One region of the Acidovorax sp. KPB24-07 genome, then DNA from elsewhere that is predicted to be linked to it. Evidence: predicted binding sites of a transcription regulator. Region 1 holds the regulator's gene; the other holds the start of a gene.
The links. The regulator LexA, encoded in region 1, represses DNA repair genes until DNA is damaged. The targets are predictions, from matches to a motif close to ACTGTATNNNNATACAGT.
Positions count from the first base shown of each region.

Region 1 (18,090 bases):
CGAAGAGGTCATCAACGATTGCTTCTGGATCGTCTGGCAAAAAGCGGGCAGTTTCCGTGAAGAGTCGAAAGTCTCCACTTGGATCATGGGCATCGCCTATCGCTGCGGGCTCAAGGCCCTGCGGCAGGACGGGGGAACGGACATGCTCTCCATTGCGGACGACGATCTGGAAGTCCAGCCCAATCTGGCCACTGACCCCGGCGAAGCGAGGGAACTGCGCAACTGGCTGGACAAGGGCATGGAGCGGCTCTCGGTGGACCAGCGGCTGGTACTGGAACTGGCCTATGCCGGCGGGCATTCGCTGGAAGAAATCGCCGTCATCACCCAGTCACCCGTCGGAACCGTCAAAGCGCGCATGTTCCACGCGCGAGTGAAGTTGCGCAACTTGCTGCCGGCCTTGGCCACCCGCAGCACCGCTCAATAGGATTGCACCATGCCCTCCCGTTTTCCTGATTCCCCAAGCCAGGACCGCTCCCATCTACTGACCCAGGAGGCCCTGCCCTGGATCGTCAATGGCCGTGCCAGCGATGAGCAGCGTGCGGAAGTGGAAAAGCACCTGGCACAGTGCGCCGACTGCCGGGACGAACTCCAGACGCAGCAGCAGGTGCAGGCCGCCATGGCATTGGCCCCCATGCGCATGCCCGATGAACAGGCGGGCCTGGACAAACTGCTGGAGCGCATCGAAATGGACGCCCTTTGCGATCAACCGCTGCCTAAACCCATGGCAGGTGCACGCCGGCACGGTGGCCGCCTCACCTATGCACTGGCCACCTTCGCCGTCTTGCAAGCCGTTGCCTTGGCCTTCATGGGACATCGCTTGTCCGAACAGGAACCATCGGCGTTCCAGACATTGAGCAGCCCCCCAGCCCCGGGCACTGCGGCCGCTGGCCAGCCAAACGCCATCCGCGTCGTTCCCGATGGACGCATCACGCTGGCAGACTGGAAGGCGTTGCTGGATTCGCTGAACCTGCAGGTGGTCAGTGGCCCCAACGCGATGGGGGCTTATGCGGTGTCTGCGAAAGACATGCGCCAATCAAATACCCAGGCCCTGGAGCGGCTGCGCAGCACCCCGGGAATGCAGATGGTCGAACCCATCGGAGGCCCGCCATGACCACCCGTCTTCTGACTGCGGCCTTGCTGCTGGCATGCACACTGTCCGGTTGCAGCAGCGTGCCGGCGGAACCTCCTCCCGACGCTAGGACGCTGCAGCCGTCCGGTGAGGCGGGCATGCGTGCCGACAGCACCCGCTACATCATCGTGGCGGTTCCCAATCCGCTGGAACATGTACCGGGCCGCGCGGGCACCAGCCTTTCCAGCTACGGCGCCCCGCCGCGCTACACCATGGGCAACCGCGCGGCAAGGACAGTCCAGGCCATCGCCGTGGACTACGGCCTGCGGGAAGTGACTGCCTGGCCAATCCCGCCGATGAATGCGCACTGCGTGGTGTTCGAGATCAGCGCCACCGCGTCCCGCGACGCGCTGCTGCACGCGCTTTCGCGCGATGCCCGCGTGCAACTGGCGCAGCCCCTGCAGGACTTTTCGGTCAACGCAAGCCCCGAGCCGGAGACTTCGGCCGTGGCCTACAACGACCCCTACATGCCCTTGCAACAGGGCTTTGTGGACATGCAGGTGGCACGTGCGCACAAGCTCAGCACCGGCAAAGGAGCGCACATTGCCGTGATCGACACGGGCGCGCAGACGGAGCATCCGGAGTTGCGCGGGCAGATCGATGCCGCCTACAACCTCGTCGATGAAAATGCCGTGGGCTTTCAGCAAGATCAGCACGGTACCCAGGTCGCGGGCATCATCGCCGCGGCGGGCAACAACCTGCAGGGCATCGTCGGTGTCGCACCCGAGGCAAAGGTGAGCCTCTACAAAGCCTGCTGGTATCCGGCACATCAGCCAGCAGCCGGCGCACGCTGCAATTCGTTCACTCTCGCCAAGGCGCTCGTGGCCGTGATGTCGTCCGATGCGCGCACCATCAACATGAGCCTGGGAGGCCCTGAGGATCCGTTGCTCGGCACGCTGCTGGGCCAACTGGTCAAACAGGGCCGTGCGGTGGTCGCCGCGCTTCCGTCCAACGGAGAGCGCACGGGTTTTCCTGCCGGCGTGCCCGGCGTGATCGTCGTGGGAATGGCCGAAAACGTCAATCTGGCGGCCAAGGGTGTTCTGGCTGCGCCCGGAAAAGACGTGCTCACGCTGCAGCCCCAGGGGCGTTACGACTTCGCCACAGGCTCTTCGATGGCTGCGGCCCACGTGAGCGGGATGATTGCATTGCTCCAATCCAGCGCCCCGCAACTCGACCTCACGACCATTAAGAACCTCCTGCTGGACAGCGAAAAAAGTGTGGGCAGGCCATGGATGGTCAATGCCGAGCGGGCGCTGGAATCCCTGCCGAACCAAGGCCAGCGGCTGGCAAAACGCTGACCAGTCACCGACCAGCCATTCATCTGCCAGAAACGCGCCCTGGCCAAAAGAAAACCCTCCAAATCCGGACAGGACTTCGAGGGTTTCCGCACCAGTAAGCCGATGCCTCTCGGCACCCGCCCAAGTGATTACATGTTGTCGATCATGACCTGGCCAAAGCCAGAGCAGCTCACTTGCGTCGCGCCTTCCATTAGACGGGCGAAGTCATAGGTGACCTTCTTGCTGGCGATCGACTTCTCGATGGACCGGATGATCAGGTCGGCAGCTTCCGTCCAGCCCATGTGACGCAGCATCATTTCGGCCGACAGGATTTCAGAGCCGGGATTCACATAGTCCTTGCCGGCATACTTCGGCGCGGTGCCGTGCGTGGCTTCGAACATCGCCACCGTATCGGACAGATTGGCGCCAGGAGCGATGCCAATGCCGCCCACCTGGGCCGCTAGCGCGTCAGAGATATAGTCGCCGTTCAGGTTGAGCGTGGCCACCACGCTGTACTCGGCGGGACGCAACAGGATCTGCTGCAGGAAAGCGTCCGCAATGCTGTCCTTGATGGTGATGTCCTTGCCCGTCTTGGGGTTCTTGAACTTCATCCAGGGGCCGCCGTCGATCAGCTCGGCACCGAATTCCTTTGCCGCCAGCGCGTAGGCCCAGTCACGGAAGCCACCTTCGGTGAACTTCATGATGTTGCCCTTGTGCACGATGGTCACGCTGGGCTTGTCATTGTCGATGGCGTACTGGATCGCCTTGCGCACCAGTCGCTCGGTTCCTTGGCGGGACACGGGTTTGACGCCAATGCCGGAAGTGTCAGGAAAGCGGATTTTCTTGACGCCGAACTCTTCCTGCAGTATCTTGATGAGCTTTTTGGCCTTTTCGGACTCGGCTTCAAACTCGATCCCGGCGTAGATGTCTTCCGAGTTCTCGCGGAAAATCACCATGTTGGTCTTTTCGGGCTCCTTGACCGGCGAGGGCACGCCCTTGAAGTACTGGATGGGGCGCAGACAGACATACAGGTCCAACTCCTGGCGCAGCGCGACGTTCAGCGAACGGATGCCACCGCCCACGGGCGTGGTCAACGGGCCCTTGATGGACACCACGTAGTCGCGCACGGCGTGCAGCGTCTCTTCCGGCAGCCACACGTCGGGGCCGTAGACCTTGGTTGACTTTTCGCCAGCGAACACTTCCATCCAGTGGATCTTCTTCTTGCCACCATAGGCCTTTGCCACAGCAGCGTCCACGACCTTGAGCATCACGGGCGTGATATCGAAACCAGTGCCGTCGCCCTCGATGTACGGAATGATGGGCTGATCCGGCACGTTCAATGACATGTCGGCGTTGACGGTGATTTTCTGGCCTTCGGCTGGCACCTTGATGTGCTGGTAGCTGCTCATTGAACGGGTCTCTCCGGTGAAACGATGAAGGGGCTTCAGCTGGTTAGGCAAACGCGGTACAGCCGGCAATTCTAAGCCTTAAAAAAATCACATATTTCCTGTCAACGGCCTCCGTGACGGCGCCGTTGTGGAGGTGCTTCGCGGCACTTCGCGCGGCTCCCATCCGAACCTCTTCAAGGAATTGGCATATATGAAAAAACTCCTCGCTGTCCTGGTTGCTGGTCTGTTCGCCGCTGGTGCTTTTGCACAAGGCGCAACGCCAGCCGCACCGGCAACCCCCGCCGTGACTTCCGCCCCCAGCGCCGAGCCAGCCGCCCCCGCCCCCAAGGCGCACGCCAAGGCCAAGGCCAAGAAGCCGGCAGCCCACAAGGTCGCCCACAAGAAGGCCACCAAGAAGCACGCCAAGACGGCTGCCTAAAGAGTAAGCACCATCGTCGGCAAGGCCTTCAGCCCGCGCCGACGCCCTCCAAAAAAGCCCGCCTCCGCGGGCTTTTTTGCCTTTGGCTGCTACCCTTTCGATTCCCATTGCATTTATGGAAAGCCGGATGATGAAATCCTTTCTCGTGCGCGCGGCGGACGGCTCTGAAAAAGCCCTTGCCCCGCTTTTGGCTGCGCTCGTCCTCTCCGTCTGTACGGCGGCAGGCGCCCAGGAATCACCCCAGATGAACCTGCAGCGCGTTGAACTGGGTGCCGGCATGCACCGCATCGACGCACAGGTCGCGGTGTCTCCGCAAGAGCGGCAGATCGGCCTCATGCATCGCAAGGAGATGCCCCAGCAGGAAGGCATGCTGTTCGTGTTCGAAGCGCCTGCCGTCCAGTGCTTCTGGATGAAAAACACGATCCTGCCCTTGACCGCCGCTTTCGTCGCGGACGACGGCACCATCGTCAATCTGGCGGACATGAAGCCGCAGACCGAGGACTCTCACTGCTCTGAGAAGCCGGTGCGTTACGTGCTGGAAATGAACCAGGGCTGGTTCTCGAAAAAGGGAATCAAGGCGGGCTTCAAACTGTCCGGCACGCCCTTTGCCCGCCGCTGACCGGCGGAGCACGCCCGCAAGCCTGCCCTTACGGACAGGGGACATGCCAAAACAAAAACGGCCCAAAAGGGCCGTTTTTTTATTGGGCGCGGAACGCTCAGGCGAAGTTGCTTTCGGCAAATTTCCAGTTCACCAGTTTGTCGAAGAAGGTTTCGACGAACTTGGGGCGCAGGTTGCGGTAATCGATGTAGTACGCGTGCTCCCACACGTCGACCGTCAGCAGGGCCTTGTCGGCCGTGGTCAACGGGGTGCCGGCCGCGCCGGTGTTCACGATATCGACGCTGCCGTCAGCCTTCTTCACGAGCCACGTCCAGCCAGAGCCGAAGTTGCCCACGGCACTCTTCACGAAAGCTTCCTTGAAGGCAGCATAGCTGCCCCACTTGGCGTTGATGGCATTGGCCAGGGCGCCGGACGGCTCGCCGCCGCCGCTGGGAGCCATGCAATTCCAGAAGAAGGTGTGGTTCCAGATCTGGGCTGCATTGTTGTAGATGCCGCCACTGGACTTCTTCACGATTTCCTCAAGCGTCATGCTCTCGAATTCCGTGCCCTTTTGCAGATTGTTCAGGTTCACCACGTAGGCGTTGTGGTGCTTGCCGTGATGGTATTCCAGGGTTTCCTGGCTGTAGTGAGGCGCCAGTGCGTCGATCGCATAGGGCAACGGTGGCAGGGTATGTTCCATGGTGCAGTCCTTCGTGGGTTGAAATTCTTGGAATGGGACCACTGCCCTCCAGGGGCTGGCGCGGTCCGAACGGGCATTGTAGAAAGTAATAGCAGCGCCTGCTGTAGGCGAGGGCCAATGGCAGAAAAAGCGCTCCAGCCGCTCCATTCACAGCAACCGGCGCGGTGACACCTGCAGATCGATCTCACCATCGGTCAACGCCGCCCGGACGGCGTCGCCTGGCCGCACCTGGGCCACCTTCGTCACCGGCTGGCCTTGCGCATCGGTGAGCAGTGCATAGCCCCGCTGCAGGACGAGATGCGGATCCAGCAACTGCAGGCGCAGCGCCCCACGCTCCAGCCGTTCGGACTGGCGGCCCATTCGCCGCTGGAGGGTTTGCGGCAACTGTGCCTCCAGCGCTTGCTGCTGCTGAGTCAGGCGCTGCATTTTCAGTAGCACACTGTGGCGCATGCGCTCCGCCAGCCGTGCCAGACGCGTCTGCTGGCGCGCCACCAGGCCGGAAGGCCGGCCCAGGCGCTGGGCCACCAGGTCCAGGCGTTGATGGCGCACATCGAACTGCGCCTGAACACCGTCCGACAAGCGATCGGCCAACAGATCGATGGCGCCCAGCCAGACGGCCCGTGGCTGGGAGATGAGTTCAGCGGCGGCGGTCGGCGTCGGTGCGCGCAGATCGGCGCAAAAATCAGCAATCGTGAAGTCGGTTTCGTGCCCGACACCGCAAACCAACGGCACCGGACTCTGGACGATGGTGCGAGCCAACTGCTCGTCATTGAATGCCCACAGGTCCTCCATGGACCCGCCGCCCCGCACCAGAAGGATGACATCGATGGTGCACGGGGGCTGGCGGGACGCCGTGCCCTGCGCCCCGTTGCCCGCGTCCACCAGTGCGTAGAGCTTGGACAGCGCGGCCCGCATCGACGCCGGCGCATTGGCGCCCTGCACCAGCGCGGGCACCAGCGTGACCGGAATGTGCGGCACGCGCCGGCGCAGGGCGGTCACCACGTCGTGCAGGGCCGCCGCGCCCGGGGAAGTGACCAGGCCGATGCCACGCGGCATCAAAGGCAAGGGCCGCTTTCGCGCGCTGTCGAAAAGCCCTTCGGCCTCCAGTTGCGACTTCAGCCGCAGGAACTGCTCGAACAAGGCACCCTGCCGGCCCGCTGCATGCTTTCGACGATGAGCTGCAGATCGCCGCGCGCCTCGTACACCCCCAGGCGGCCGCGCAACTCGACCAGTTCCCCGTCCCGCGGAGCGAAGTCGAGCAACAGGGCGGCACGGCGGAACATGGCGCAGCGGATCTGGCCCTGGCCGTCCTTGATCGTGAAATAGCAATGCCCGCTGGACGCGCGCGAAAAGCCCGTGATCTCGCCCTGCACGGCCACGGGATTGAACCGGGCCTCCAGGGTGTCAGCAATGGCGCGGCATAGCGCCCCAACCTGCCAGATACGTGGCGCCGTTGCGAGGTTCATGGCCTCAGACACCGATGGAGCAAGGGATTGCAGGCCATTGCCAGGAGGCACTAGTCCACAGCGCGCGAGGATGGCCGATTGGCCCTGTACACAGGCGCCCATCCCCGCGCATCGCTAGCAGATACGTGCAACCCCTTGATTTCAAACGTTTTTTTTGGTGCGTTATTTTTCATCAATCTGTCAAATTCACGGGCTGGAGCCGCTTGGCGGGCCATCGCAGCCCGGTTGCCCACAAAGTTATCCACAGAAAATGTGGGTGACGACAGGGGATGCGAAGGTGCAGAACGCGCCGGGCCGCCCGGCCGTTTTCCGCCACGGGCCACCACGTCAACTGGGCCATAATCGCGGATTGCTTCCATCTGCGCGGAGAGAGAATTGCTGTCGATCATACAAGCCGCAGGCTGGCCGATCTGGCCTTTGATAGCCTGCTCCGTCCTGGCGCTGGCACTCGTCGTGGAGCGCTTCATCGCCCTCAAAACCGCCCGGGTCGCACCTCCCAAGCTGCTGGATGAAGCGATCACCGTGTCGTCCCGCTCCGTTCCCACGCCCGATGTGGTGAACCAGTTGGCGCAGAACTCCGCGTTGGGTGAGGTGCTGGCCAGCGGCCTGCGGACGCTCAACAGCAATCCGCAGAGCACCGAGGCCGACGTGCGCGCTGCGATGGAGAGTTCCGGCCGGGCCGTGGCGCACCGCCTCGAAAAATACCTCAGTGCGTTGGCCACCATCGCGTCCGCCGCCCCGTTGCTCGGCCTGCTGGGCACGGTGATCGGCATGATCGAGATTTTCGGCTCCCAAGCGGGGGCCGGCCAGTCCGGCGGCGGCAACCCGGCCCAGTTGGCACAGGGCATTTCCATTGCGCTGTACAACACGGCGTTCGGGCTGATCGTGGCCATTCCGGCGCTGATCTTTTGGCGGTACTTCCGCAGCCGCGTGGACGCCTATCTGCTGACCCTCGAATTGGCCTCCGAGCAGTTCGTGCGGCACATCAGCCGGCTTCGCAAGTGAATCATGGCCCACACCCCATCGGCTGAACGGACATGAACTTTCGCTCCCGCCCCACCGAAGCGCCGGAAATCAACCTGATTCCGTTCATCGACGTGCTGCTCGTGGTGCTCATCTTCCTGATGCTGTCCACCACCTACAGCAAGTTCACCGAGCTGCAACTGACGCTGCCCGTGGCCGATGCCGAGCAGCAGCGCGATCACCCCAAGGAAGTGATCGTGGCCGTCGCCGCAGATGGCCGCTATGCCATCAACAAGCTGGCGGTCGAGGGCAAGAGCGTGGACGTGGTGGCCCAGGCATTGGCCGCGGCGGCCAGCGCCGGCAAGGACAGCGTCGTCATCATCAGTGCCGACGCCAATTCACCGCACCAGGCGGTGGTCACCGTCATGGAAGCCGCGCGCCGCGTGGGCCTGTCGCAGATCACCTTCGCCACCCAGTCCACGGCCAGCGCCGGCAAGTAGCCGCGATGGCTGCCGCCGGGCCGCAGCCGCCCTCTGCACCCTCTTCCACCGCCCCCCATACCCAGGCATCCACCCTGCAAGCGGCCTGGAAACGGCGTGGGCCGCTGGCTTGGGCGCTGTGGCCGTTGTCCTGTCTGTATCGGATCGCGGTAGCCATCCGGCGAGCGCTTTATCGGCTGGGCCTCCTGCGCGCCGAGCGCGTGGCGGTGCCGGTGATCGTCGTGGGCAACGTGATCGCCGGAGGGGCGGGCAAGACCCCGGTCACGCAGGCCATCGTGCGACATCTGGTGGCGCGCGGATGGCAGCCTGGCGTGGTGTCGCGCGGCTACGGGCGGTCCACCAACGACTGCCGCGAAGTGTGCGCGGACAGCCGCGCGACCGAAGTGGGCGACGAGCCTTTGCTGATCGCGAAGCGCACGGGCGTTCCCGTGTTCGTGGCGCGGCACCGGGCGCAGGCGGCGCGCGCACTGCTGGCACAGCATCCCCGCACCGATGTGATCGTTTGCGACGACGGCCTGCAGCATCTGGCGCTGGCCCGCGACATCGAAATCTGCGTGTTCAACGACGACGGCGTGGGCAACGGATTCCTCCTGCCGGCCGGACCGCTGCGCGAACCCTGGCCACGCCAGGTCGACTGCGTGCTCCATGCCGGACCGGCTCCGGCCGGCACATCGCCGGCATTCTCCCTGAGACGCTCGCTCGGGCCGGACGCCATGCGTGCGGACGGCAGCACCGAGCCCCTGGCGCAGTGGCGCGGCCGGCCGTTGCACGCCGTGGCCGCCATCGCCAGGCCACAGGAATTCTTTGCCATGCTGCGGGCAAGAGGACTCACGCTGCAGCGGACCACCGCCTTGCCCGATCACTATGATTTTGATAGCTGGAAAGACAATCAAAACACCGGCATGACGCTGGTTTGCACCGAAAAAGATGCCACCAAGCTGTGGCGACTCCACCCCCAGGCGCTGGCCGTGCCGCTGCACCTGGAAATCGACAGCGCTTTTTTCTCCCTGCTGGACGAGCGGTTGCGGGCTGCCGCACGCCGCTCGCTATCATCGCCCTCCGACTGACCCCGAAGCCACTACCGCCATGGATCCCAAACTGCTCGAACTGCTGGTCTGCCCCGTCACCAAGGGCTCGCTCACTTTCAACCGGGAGCGGCAGGAACTGGTGTCGCGCAGCGCCCGCCTGGCCTACCCGGTGCGCGACGGCATTCCGGTGCTGCTCGAAAACGAAGCACGCACCCTGACGGACGAGGAGCTGGAGGCGTGACCGCGCCCGCCACGCCTTTCACCATCCTGATACCGGCGCGGCTGGCCTCCACGCGGCTGCCCGACAAGCCGCTGGCCGACATCGCCGGGCTGCCCATGGTGGTGCGCGTGGCGCAACGCGCGGCGCAAAGCCAGGCCACGCGCGTCATCGTGGCGGCGGACGATGCCCGCATCCTCGCGGCCTGCCAGGCGCATGGCGTGCAGGCCCTGCTCACGCGGCCCGACCATCCGAGCGGCAGCGACCGCCTGGCCGAGGCCTGCGAACAGCTGGGCCTGGCAGGCGACGACATCGTGGTGAACGTGCAGGGCGACGAGCCGCTGATCGACCCCGCGCTGATCGATGCCGTGGCCGCCCTGCTGCCGGCCCGCACGGACGCCAGCATGGGGACCGCCGCCCATGCCATCGGCACGCTGGCCGACTACACCAACCCCCATGTCGTGAAGGTCGTGCTCGATGCGCGCGGTCTCGCGCACTACTTCAGCCGGGCGCCCATTCCGCATGCACGCGACCATGCCGGCGCTGCCTGGTGGACGCAGGGGCCCGATGGCGCGGCCACCGGCGTGCCGCAAGGGTATGCGCCGCTGCGCCACATCGGCCTCTACAGCTACCGCGCCGCATTCCTTCGGCAGTTTCCGGCCCTGCCGCCCGCGCCCACTGAAGCGGTCGAGGCACTGGAGCAGTTGCGGGCGCTGTGGCACGGCCACCGCATCGCCGTGCATGTGACCGCTTCGGCACCTGGCCCCGGCGTGGATACCCCCCAGGATCTGGAACGCGTGCGAGCGCTGTTTTCCTAGCGTTTTCAGAGTCCCCGCCGTGTCAGGAAAGCGCGTGGACCCGCGTGCTATCCTTGCCCGCGATCAGAGCGCCGCATCCCGGGCCGGAGGCAAGCCCGTGGCCAGTGGCGCCAGCCGAATTCAACACTTAGAGGACATCCATGAGACTGATTCTTTTGGGCGCACCCGGCGCCGGAAAGGGCACGCAGGCCGCATTCATTTGCCAGAAATACGGTATTCCGCAAATCTCCACCGGTGACATGCTGCGCGCCGCCGTCAAGGCAGGCACGCCGCTGGGGCAGCAGGCCAAGGCCGTCATGGATGCGGGGGCGCTGGTCAGCGACGACCTCATCATCAATCTCGTGAAAGAGCGCATCGCACAGCCCGACTGCACGTCCGGCTTCCTGTTCGACGGATTTCCCCGCACCATCCCGCAGGCCGACGCCATGAAGGCCGCGGGCGTCAAGCTCGACTACGTGCTCGAGATCGACGTGCCCTTCGATGCCATCATCGAACGCATGAGCGGCCGCCGCTCCCACCCGGCCAGCGGTCGCACGTACCACGTCAAGTTCAACCCGCCCAAGGTGGAAGGCAAGGACGACGTGACCGGCGAAGACCTCATCCAGCGCGAAGACGACAAGGAGGCCACCGTCAAGAAGCGCCTGGATGTGTACAGCGCCCAGACCCGTCCGCTGGTGGAGTACTACTCCAGCTGGGCCAAGGCCGATCCGGCCGGCGCTCCCAAATACCGCGCCATCAGCGGCACGGGCAGCGTGGAAGAGATCACCCAGCGCGCGCTGGCCGCACTGGCCGGCTGATTGCCGACTGAACCCGCACGGCACCTCGGCCGTGCCTGGAACGCCCCGCCCTCTGCGGGGCGTTGCCATTTCAGGGGCGCCGAGGCCGGGCGAGCAGATCGAGCAGCAGGCTGATCCGGGCCTTCACCGGGCTCAACCCCTCCGAGTGGGGCAAGGCGTCCCCCGGCTTGGGCAGCACCCGGCCCAGCGGGCAGCGGGTGGCCACGCGCACTTCCACACCGCTCTCGTGCGCGCGCTCCAGCGCCTTGGCCAGGGCATGGTGCAGCGTGCCGTTGCCCGTCGCCGCCACCACGAGGCCATCCACGCCGTCGAGCACCAGCAGGTCGACGATGCGGCCGTCGGCGCCGACATGGTTCATGAGCACCTCCACCCGCGGCCACAGGTAAGTGTTGGCGATGTGGTGAAGCGCATCCAATCGCGGAACCGAAGGGGCCGGCCAGCCATGGGCCAGGCGAACCGCGCCCTCCTCCACCCAGCCCAGCGGCCCGGCGTCTCCTGAGCTGAAGGCATCCACGCGATAGGGGTGCACTTTCTGCACGTCGCGCGCGGTGTGGATCGTGCCTGCCACCACCGCCAGCACCCCGCGCGCCCCGGGCGTGGCCGCTACCGCCACCGCATCGAGCAGATTCTGCGGACCGTCGGGCGCGATCGCCGTTGCCGGCCGCATGGCGCAGGCCAGCACCACGGGGCGTTCGGCAGTGTCCAGGACCGAGTCCAGGAACCACGCCGTCTCCTCCAGCGTGTCGGTGCCGTGCGTGACCACCACCCCGCGCACATCGGGATCGGCCAGCAACTGCGTGCATCGGTGGGCCAGTTGCCGCCATACGGCGAAATCCATGTCCTTGCTGTCGATCTGCGCGATCTGCTCGGCTTCGATCCGGCCACGGGCCGCCTGCGCCAATCCAGGAATCGCCTCCAGCAACTGCCCCACGCTCACCTGCCCGGCGGTATAGCCGATGTTGTCTCCGGCCTTGGCGGCCTTGCCCGCGATGGTTCCGCCGGTGCCCAGCACCACGATTTTTCCTGTGCCCACTTGCACGCTCCAAAAAACTGGTTAAAAATACAGTGACTGGATTAAAAAACAGGCCTCTCCCTGCCTATCCGTTCAGCACCGGAGTCACTCATGTTCGACAGTCCCAAGCTCACCGCCCGTCAGCAACAGATCCTCGATCTGATCCAGACCGCCATCTCCCGCACCGGCGCGCCCCCCACCCGGGCGGAAATCGCCGCCGAGTTCGGCTTCAAGTCCGCCAATGCGGCCGAAGAGCACCTGCAGGCCCTGGCCCGCAAGGGCGTCATCGAACTGGTCAGCGGCACATCGCGCGGCATCCGGCTGCGCAGCGACACGGTGCGCTCCATCAATGCCGCCCGCGGCACCCAGTTCAACCTGCCCATTCCGGGCCTGTCGCAGCTGTCGCTTCCCCTGGTGGGGCGGGTGGCGGCAGGGTCGCCCATTCTCGCGCAGGAACACGTCGACCAAACCTACAGCGTGGAGGGCAGCCTGTTCCAGCACAAGCCGGATTACCTGCTCAAGGTGCGCGGCATGTCCATGCGCGATGCGGGCATCATGGACGGCGACCTGCTCGCCGTGCAATCCACCCGCGAGGCGCGCAACGGCCAGATCATCGTGGCCCGGCTGGGCGACGACGTCACCGTCAAGCGCCTGCGCCGCACGGCCACCGCCATCGAGCTGCTGCCCGAAAACCCCGACTACCCCGTCATCACCGTGCATCCGGGCGAGCCTTTCGAAATCGAAGGGCTCGCAGTGGGCCTGATCCGCAACACCATGCTGATGTAGCCCGCTGCACACCGCCGCAGGTGGCGGGCGTCTGGCGGCCAGGGGCAAGAAGCCCTGGTCAGCCAACCCTGCGGCAGTGTGTTTTTCCTCGGCAATCCTGCCTGTGTTCAACCCCCTCGCACTTCGCTGGAGTTTTCACATGGGATTTGCCCTGCTCGCTTTTTCTTCCTTTTCGCAACCGCTGAATGCTTTGGCACGGTGGCTGCGCGCGCCCGCCTGCCGCCCTCCGCGCCAAGACCGCAGGGCCGTCGCAGGCCAGCCAGGCGGCGGCGCCAGCGGCAGAGGCACGGTGCATGCCGTTACCCCGGGCCTCCATGCCGACGCCATCGGCCCGTCCGCCACGCGGCCGGCTGCCATCGAACCGCTGCCATGCACCGCCTTGGAAATTGCGGCGGCAGAGGGCCTGCCGTGTCCTCCAGCGCTCGCGCCCCTGCCACGGCGCTTCGTGGTGGTTCGGCCGCGGCAGGCACCGCCCGACCAGCCCTTTTCAGCATGTCCCCCCACACTGGCGGTAACCCCGTCTGCACGGTCATGGCCCAGCACCAGCGCCAATGACAGTGGGGCATTTGCAGGTTGCAGCCGCCCCCGGCCTGCTGCGCGCCCGCTGCGGGTGCTGGATCGCCGCGGCCCCGGTGCGGCGGCGCGCGTGCTGATCTCCGGCCGCATGGCCGATGTGTGCGCGGAACTGGACCGCCTCGTGCGGGCCGAGGCGGCCTTGCAGGCGCCGCATTGAGGCCGCACATCCCAGCCGCAATCAAAGCCCGGCAACCCTGAAGCACCCGGAGGTGCCTGGTGGGTGCCTGGTGGGTGCCTGGTGGGTGCCTGGTGGGTGCCTGGTGGGTGCCTGGTGGGTGCCTGGTGGGTGCTCGGGGGAAGCCGCTACGCGATGAATGGGGCCGAGCAGGGTTGGGCAAGTCTTCCACCATGGGTCCCCGTGCCCCGCCGCCCACCGTGCCGATGTCGATGCGAAGCGCCGCGCAGCCTGGCTGCCGGCCTCAACTGTTGAGTTGCGCCCAGAGCTTGTCCAACCGCTTCACGCTCACCGGCTGCGGGGTTCGCAGCTCCTGGGCGAAAAAGCTCACCCGCAACTCTTCCAGCAGCCAGCGCAACTCCTGCATGCGCGCATCCACGGCGCCCTTGCGTTCGGCTACCAGGCGCCAGTAGCGCTGCTCCTGCGGGCGCAGTTCGGCCAGCTTGGTGGCGTCGCGCGCCGGATCGGCGCGGTATTTGTCCAGCCGCAGCGTGATCGCCTTGAGGTAGCGGGCAAAGTGCGCCAGTTGCGCCCACGGTGCCGCAGCCAGGAACGCCTTGGGCATGAGGCGCTGCAACTGCTGCTGCGCGTCCTGCACGGCTTCGGGTGCGTTCTTGGTGTCCTTGATCTTGCGCGCCGCGGCGGCGTACTCCAGCAAGATCGTGCCGGCGAGCCGCGCGACCTCGTTGGCGATCAGGGTGAGCCGGCCGCGTCCCTCGTCCACCCGGCGCTTGAACGCGGCCTCATCGGTGGGCAACGGGTCGAGCAGGAAGGCCCGGTCCAGCGCCACGTCGATGATCTGGCTGCGCAGTTCTTCCTGCGTGCCCAGCGGCATGTAGGCCACGGCCATCTTCTGCAGGTCGGGAATGTTCTTTTCCAGGTACTTGAGCGCGTCCTTGATCTGCAGCGCGAACAGGCGGCGCAGGCCAGCACGGTGCCGGGCGGCGGCCAGTTCGGGCTCGTCGAACACCTCGATGGTGACGGCATCGCCACCGTCGATGAGCGCGGGAAAGCCGATCAGCGTCTGGCCGCCCTTGCGGATCTCCATCAGCTCGGGCAGCTCGCCAAAGGTCCATGCGGTGTGGCGCTGGCCGGCGGGCGCCTGCCGGGCCGCAGCGGCCGGCGCCGTCACCGCCGCAGGGCCGCGGCCCCCCCGCTGCAGCGGGAGGTGCTTCATTTTTGATAGCAGAATGCCCTAGTACTTCTTGCGCTGGAGCCTGTTTTTCTTCAAAACCCTTGGCATCACCGCCCAGCTTGAGCCCTGCCAGGGCCTGGAAGGCGCCGCGCGCCTTCGCACCCCATTCGGCCTTGAGGGCACCCAGGTTGCGCCCATGACCGAGCTGGCGCCCGTGTTCGTCCACCACGCGGAAGTTCATGAACAGGTGCGGGCTCAGCATGTCGAGCTTGAAATCGGCCCGCTTGACGTCGAGCGAGGTCTCATCGCGCACCTGCTTGAGCAGCACCTCGACCAGGCTGCCGTGGCCGAAGCGTTCGGGCGTGCCGAGCAGCCCGGCCAGCCGGGCAGCGCTGTCGGGCAGCGGCACGAACCGGCTGCGGGGGCGCTGCGGCAGGCTCTTGAGCAGGGCCTGGATCTTGGGCTGCAGCATGCCGGGCACCAGCCATTCGCAGCGCTCGTCGCTCACCTGGTTGAGCACGAACAGCGGCACGGTGACCGTGATGCCGTCGCGCGCATCGCCCGGCTCGTGCAGGTAGCTCGCGGCGCAATCCACGCCGCCCAGCCGCACCGTGCGCGGGAAGGCATTGCCGGTGATGCCCGCGGCCTCGTGGCGCATGAGTTCTTCGCGCGTCAGCTTGAGCAGGTCGGGCTTCGACGCGCTCGCCTCGCGGTACCACGCCTCGAAGCTGTACCCGCTGCACACGTCGGCCGGCAACTGCTGGTCGTAGAAGGCATAGATCAGTTCGTCATCCACCAGCACGTCCTGTCGGCGCGACTTGTGTTCGAGCTCTTCGACCTTGGCGATGAGCTTGTGGTTGGCGGCCAGAAAAGGCAGACGGGTTTCCCACTGCCCGCCGATCAGCGCCTCGCGGATGAAGATGTCGCGCGCCGCATAAGGGTCCACCTTGCCGAAGTTCACCCGCCGGTTGTTGTAGATGACGATGCCGTACAGCGTGGCGCGCTCCAGCGCGTTGACCTCGGCCGCCTTCTTTTCCCAATGCGGGTCGAGCAGCTGCTTCTTGAGCAGGTGCCCGCCCAATTGCTCGATCCACTGCGGCTCGATGGCCGCGATGCCCCGGCCGAAGAGGCGCGTGGTCTCCACCAGCTCGGCCGCGACGATCCAGCGCCCGGGCTTCTTGGACAGGTGCGCGCCCGGGTGCTTGTAGAACTTGATGCCGCGTGCGCCCAGGTACCAGTCGTCCTCGTCGCTCTTGACGCCGATGTTGCCCAACAACCCGGCCAGCATGGACAGGTGGATCTGCTCGTAGCTGGCAGGGCGGTCGTTGATGCGCCAGCGGTGTTCGGTCACCACGGTCAGCAATTGCGTGTGGATGTCGCGCCACTCGCGCAGTCGGCGCACGCTGATGAAGTTCTGGCGCAGCAGCGATTCGTACTGGCGGTTGCTGAGCTTGTGGGTGGGCGCAGCCGCTGCGGCCTCGGTGGCCGCCGGCGGAGCCACGGCCGCCGCGGCCATGCGCTGTCCCACGGGCAGCACGGCCTGCGAGGGCGCGCCCTTGCGCGCGGCCTGCTTCTGCATGCGCGCCGACGGCAGGGTGGGCGCGCCACCGCGCGCTTCGTTGATCCACTTCCACAGCTTGAGGTAGCCGCTGAACTCGCTCTTTTCGTCGTCGAACTTGGCGTGGGCCTGATCAGCCTGCTGCTGTGCATCCATGGGGCGGTCGCGCACGTCCTGCACGCTCAGGGCGCTGGCGATGATGAGCACCTCGTCCAGCGCCTGGCGCTCGCGCGCCTCCAGGATCATGCGGCCCACGCGCGGGTCGAGCGGCAGGCGCGACAGCTCCTGGCCCATCGGCGTGAGTTCATTGGAGTCGTCCACCGCACCCAGCTCGCCCAGCAACTGGTAGCCGTCAGCGATCGCACGGCCCGAAGGCGCCTCGATGAAAGGGAACTGCGCCACGTCGCCCAGGTGCAGCGACTTCATGCGCAGGATGACGCCGGCCAGCGATGACCGCAAAATTTCTGGGTCGGTGAACCGGGGCCGGCCGTTGAAGTCGGCCTCGTCGTAGAGCCGGATACAGATGCCGTTGGCCACGCGGCCGCAGCGGCCCGCGCGCTGGTTGGCGGCGGCCTGGCTGACGGGCTCGACCATCAGCTGTTCCACCTTGCTGCGGAAGCTGTAGCGCTTCACGCGCGCGGTGCCGGCGTCAATCACGTAGCGGACGCCGGGCACGGTGAGCGAGGTCTCGGCCACGTTGGTGGCCAGCACGATGCGCCGGCCCGTGTGCCCGTCGAATATGCGGTCCTGCTCGGCCTGCGACAGCCGCGCGAACAGGGGCAGCACCTCGGCATTGCGCATCACCGGCTGGTGCGCCAGGTGCTTGCGCAGGTGGTCGGCGGCCTCGCGGATCTCGCGCTCGCCGGGCAGGAAGACGAGGATGTCGCCGCCCGCGTTGCCGGCCCACAGCTCGTCCACGCCGTCGGCGATGGCTTCGTTCAGGCCGTAGTCGCGCGACTCTTCGAACGGACGCCAGCGTTGCTCGACCGGAAAGGTCCGGCCCGACACATAGATGATCGGCGCGGGAATCAGCTCCGCGCCCTGCGGCCCGGCTGCCTGCGCCGCATCGCCCTGCGGCCCCTCGCCGGACTTGGAGCGGGTAGGCAGGCGCCGCGGCAAGGCGAAGTGTTTGGCAAAGCGGTCGGCATCGATGGTGGCCGAGGTGACGACCACCTTCAGGTCGGGCCGGCGCGGCAAGATCTGCCGCAGGTAGCCCAGCAGGAAGTCGATGTTCAGGCTGCGCTCGTGCGCTTCGTCGATGATGAGCGTGTCGTAGGCCTTGAGCAGCGGGTCGGTCTGGGTCTCCGCCAGCAGGATGCCGTCCGTCATGAGCTTGACCGAGGCGTCGCGCGACAGCCGGTCCTGGAACCGCACCTTGTAGCCCACCACGTCGCCCAGTGGGGTCTGCAGCTCTTCGGCGATGCGCTTGGCCACGCTGCTGGCGGCGATGCGGCGCGGCTGCGTGTGGCCGATGAGCTGGCCTTTCTGTCCCGGCGCGGCGTTGCATTTGCCGCGCCCCAGTGCCAGC
Region 1 covers NZ_BAAJYS010000012.1:690-18,779, reverse strand. The annotation lists gene AC27IQ_RS03415 (RNA polymerase sigma factor) at 1-424, shown strand, start outside; gene AC27IQ_RS03410 (anti-sigma factor family protein) at 434-1,111, shown strand; gene AC27IQ_RS03405 (S8 family serine peptidase) at 1,108-2,427, shown strand; gene icd (NADP-dependent isocitrate dehydrogenase) at 2,556-3,815, opposite strand; gene AC27IQ_RS03395 (hypothetical protein) at 4,099-4,233, shown strand; gene AC27IQ_RS03390 (DUF192 domain-containing protein) at 4,364-4,852, shown strand; gene AC27IQ_RS03385 (superoxide dismutase) at 4,950-5,531, opposite strand; partial or broken gene xseA (exodeoxyribonuclease VII large subunit) at 5,679-6,997, opposite strand; gene AC27IQ_RS03375 (MotA/TolQ/ExbB proton channel family protein) at 7,373-8,002, shown strand; gene AC27IQ_RS03370 (ExbD/TolR family protein) at 8,035-8,460, shown strand; gene lpxK (tetraacyldisaccharide 4'-kinase) at 8,466-9,527, shown strand; gene AC27IQ_RS03360 (Trm112 family protein) at 9,547-9,729, shown strand; gene kdsB (3-deoxy-manno-octulosonate cytidylyltransferase) at 9,726-10,523, shown strand; gene adk (adenylate kinase) at 10,664-11,320, shown strand; gene AC27IQ_RS03345 (asparaginase) at 11,391-12,359, opposite strand; gene lexA (transcriptional repressor LexA) at 12,444-13,118, shown strand; gene AC27IQ_RS03335 (hypothetical protein) at 13,729-13,851, shown strand; partial or broken gene hrpA (ATP-dependent RNA helicase HrpA) at 14,114-18,090, opposite strand, start outside.

Region 2 (3,204 bases), on a different contig from region 1:
TCCTGCGGCGTCTCGCCCGGGGCGCCGAAGCGCTGGCGCCACACGGCCTGCGCGCGCTCCAGCTCGGTGGCGCGTAGGCGCTCCGCAGTGGCGCGCACCAGGGCGTCGTCCAGCCCCTTGCCACGCAGCTCCTGCACCAGGCGCTGTGTGCCCAGGCGGGCGGCGCGGCGGTTCACCACCGAATCGGCCACGCGCTGCGCGCTGATGAAATCCTTGGCCTGCAGGTCGTCGAGCACGGCGTTCAGGTCGTCGCCCTCCTGCACGTGGCGGGCCAGCTTGGTGGCCAGTTCGGCGCGGGAGTGTTCGCGCTGTGCCAGCAGGCGCAGTGCCCGGCCCTTGAGCGAAAGCGTCGCAAATCCCATGGTGCTATGAAAGTGGAAGCATCCAGCGCCTGTCAATCAAGCGCTGGAGCCGGGCATGGCCTGCAATCGGCCAGGGCTTACTTCTCGGCCGCTTCCTTGGCCGGGGCGGCGGCGGGGGCTTCCAGGCTGGCGGGCAGCAGGGCGATGCCCAGGCTCTCGCGCACCTTGTTCTCGATCTCGCGGGCGAGGTCGGCGTTCTCGCGCAGGAACTCCCGCGAGTTGTCGCGGCCCTGGCCGATCTTTTCGCCGTTGTAGGCGTACCAGGCGCCGCTCTTTTCGATGATCTTCGCGTTCACGCCCATGTCGATGATCTCGCCCTCGCGGCTGATGCCCTCGCCGAACAGGATGTCGAACTCGGCCGTCTTGAACGGCGGGCTGACCTTGTTCTTCACGACCTTGACCTTGGTTTCGTTGCCCACGGCCTCGTCGCCCTTCTTGATCGTGCCGGTGCGGCGGATGTCCAAACGCACCGAGGCGTAGAACTTGAGCGCGTTGCCGCCCGTGGTGGTTTCAGGGCTGCCGAACATCACGCCGATCTTCATGCGGATCTGGTTGATGAAGATGACCATGCAGTTGGTCTTCTTGATGGTGGCGGTGAGCTTGCGCAGCGCCTGGCTCATCAGGCGGGCCTGCAGGCCGGGCAGCGCATCGCCCATTTCGCCTTCGATTTCGGCCTTGGGGGTGAGCGCGGCGACCGAGTCGATCACGATCAGGTCCACGGCGCCCGAACGCACGAGGCTGTCCACGATCTCCAGGGCCTGCTCGCCGGTGTCGGGCTGGCTGATCAGCAGATCGGACAGCTGCACGCCGAGCTTCTGGGCGTATTGCACGTCGAGCGCGTGCTCGGCATCGACGAAGGCGCACTGGCCGCCCTGCTTTTGCATCTCGGCGATCACCTGCAGCGTGAGCGTCGTCTTGCCGGACGATTCCGGGCCGTAGATCTCGACCACGCGGCCGCGGGGCAGGCCGCCCACGCCCAGCGCGATATCCAGGCCCAGCGAGCCGGTGGAGACGACCTGGATGTCCTCGATCACCTCGCCTTCGCCCAGGCGCATGATGGTGCCCTTGCCGAACTGCTTCTCGATCTGGGCCAGCGCGGCCTGGAGGGCCTTGGCCTTTTCGGTGTTGACGGGCTGGGCGGGGTGGGTCCCCTTGACGGCGAAGTCCATGGAAAGTCCTTGAAAAACAATGGGTTGGGGTGTCTCTGTCCGGCTGTGGGTAGTCACAGGCTGGATGCTTGAACAGTAGTTTATGCGAGCCGTCTCGGCGCGTAAACGGTGTTTTAAGTCAGTTTCCCTGACAATGTGCCATGGCCGAAACCCCACCTTCTTTCCCCCTCGACGATGGCTGGCGCCAGACCCACCTGGGCCGCCTGCTCGGGCATGCCATGCGCCGGTTCGATGCGCGGGTGCTCGAACTCATGGCCCACAACGTGGAAGTGCCCCTGGCGCTTTCCAACCTCGCCGCGCGCGATCAGGTGAGTGCGGCGCATGTGCACATCACGCGCCACCTGTCGCTGGGGGGCGACCGGCTGACCGATCTGGCGCAGCGGGCCGGCATGACGAAGCAGTCCATGGCCGATCTGGTGGACCAGTGCGCCGCCTGGGGCCTGGTGGTTCGGGAACCGGACCCGCGCGATGCCCGCGCGCGCCGGGTCTGCTTCACCGCCGCAGGCCTGGCGTGGCTGCAGGCGTTCCGCGATGCGGTGGCGCAGGCGGAAGCGGAATTCCGCATGGAGGTGGGCGACGAGGTCGCCACGGTGGTGGCGATCGGGCTGGAAGCGTATGCCGGAGGCGACGGGTTGTCGACCTGAAAACTGCAAAAGTGATAAATACGGCATCATATTTTTGTCATTTCCGCCCTGCGGATTTCGGTTTAAGTCTGTTCTAAGGTGTCAAAATGATAATCGTGATACCAAACGCAATAGGTGGTCCTTATCATGAACCTGCACAACCTCCGCATCGGTGCCAAACTGGCGCTCGCCTTCAGCATCACCACGCTGATCACCATCGCCCTGGCCTGGATGGCCTGGGGCCAGATGCTTCGCATCAACGCCAGTGCCGAAGACCTGGCCACCAACTGGCTTCCCAGCATCGAGGCCATCGCCAACGTGCGCATCGCCGCCAACCGCCTGCGGCGCACCGAGAGCGAGGCCTTCCTGCCGACGGACCAGGGCAACCTGACCAAGCTCAAGGAGGAACTCAAGGTGCGGCGCCAGCAACTGGTGGATGCCGAGGCCGTGTACGCACCCCTGGTGACGCCCGGTGAGGAGCGCAAGGACTATGAGGCCTACAAGGTCCAGCGGGACCAGTACCTCGCGGTGCAGCAACGCATGCTGGACCAGCCGCTGCAGGCGCACGATGAAACGCTGCGGATCTTCTTCACCGATTCGGAAAAGAGCTTCGATGCCATGGCGTCCACGCTGGGCGAGCTGGCCCGCGTGAACCGCCGAGGCGGCGACGCCGCGCACGACGATGCGGTGGCCACGTTCCACCGTGCGCAGACCACGCTGCTGGCCCTGCTGATCGCTGCGGTGGCGATTGCTTCGGTGCTGGCCTGGTGGATCACGCGGCACATCACGCGGCCGCTGGCTTCGGCCGTCGAAGTGGCGCGGGGCGTGGCCGCTGGCGACCTGACGATGGACATCGCCGTGCACGGCAAGGACGAATCCGCGCAGCTGATGCAGGCCCTGAGCGACATGCGCGCCAGCCTGGCGAGCGTGGTCGGTGCCGTCCACGGCAGCGCCGAAGGCGTGGCCGCGGCCAGCTCGCAGATCGAGCAGGGCAACCAGGACCTGTCGGCCCGCACCGAACAGCAGGCCTCGGCCCTGGAAGAGACCGCC
Region 2 covers NZ_BAAJYS010000368.1:42-3,245, reverse strand. The annotation lists partial or broken gene AC27IQ_RS21080 (regulatory protein RecX) at 1-362, opposite strand; gene recA (recombinase RecA) at 440-1,531, opposite strand; gene AC27IQ_RS21070 (MarR family winged helix-turn-helix transcriptional regulator) at 1,672-2,175, shown strand; partial or broken gene AC27IQ_RS21065 (methyl-accepting chemotaxis protein) at 2,302-3,204, shown strand, end outside.
Region 2: a site for LexA is predicted at 1,591-1,608, ahead of recA (recombinase RecA). Genes of this name have one in related genera too.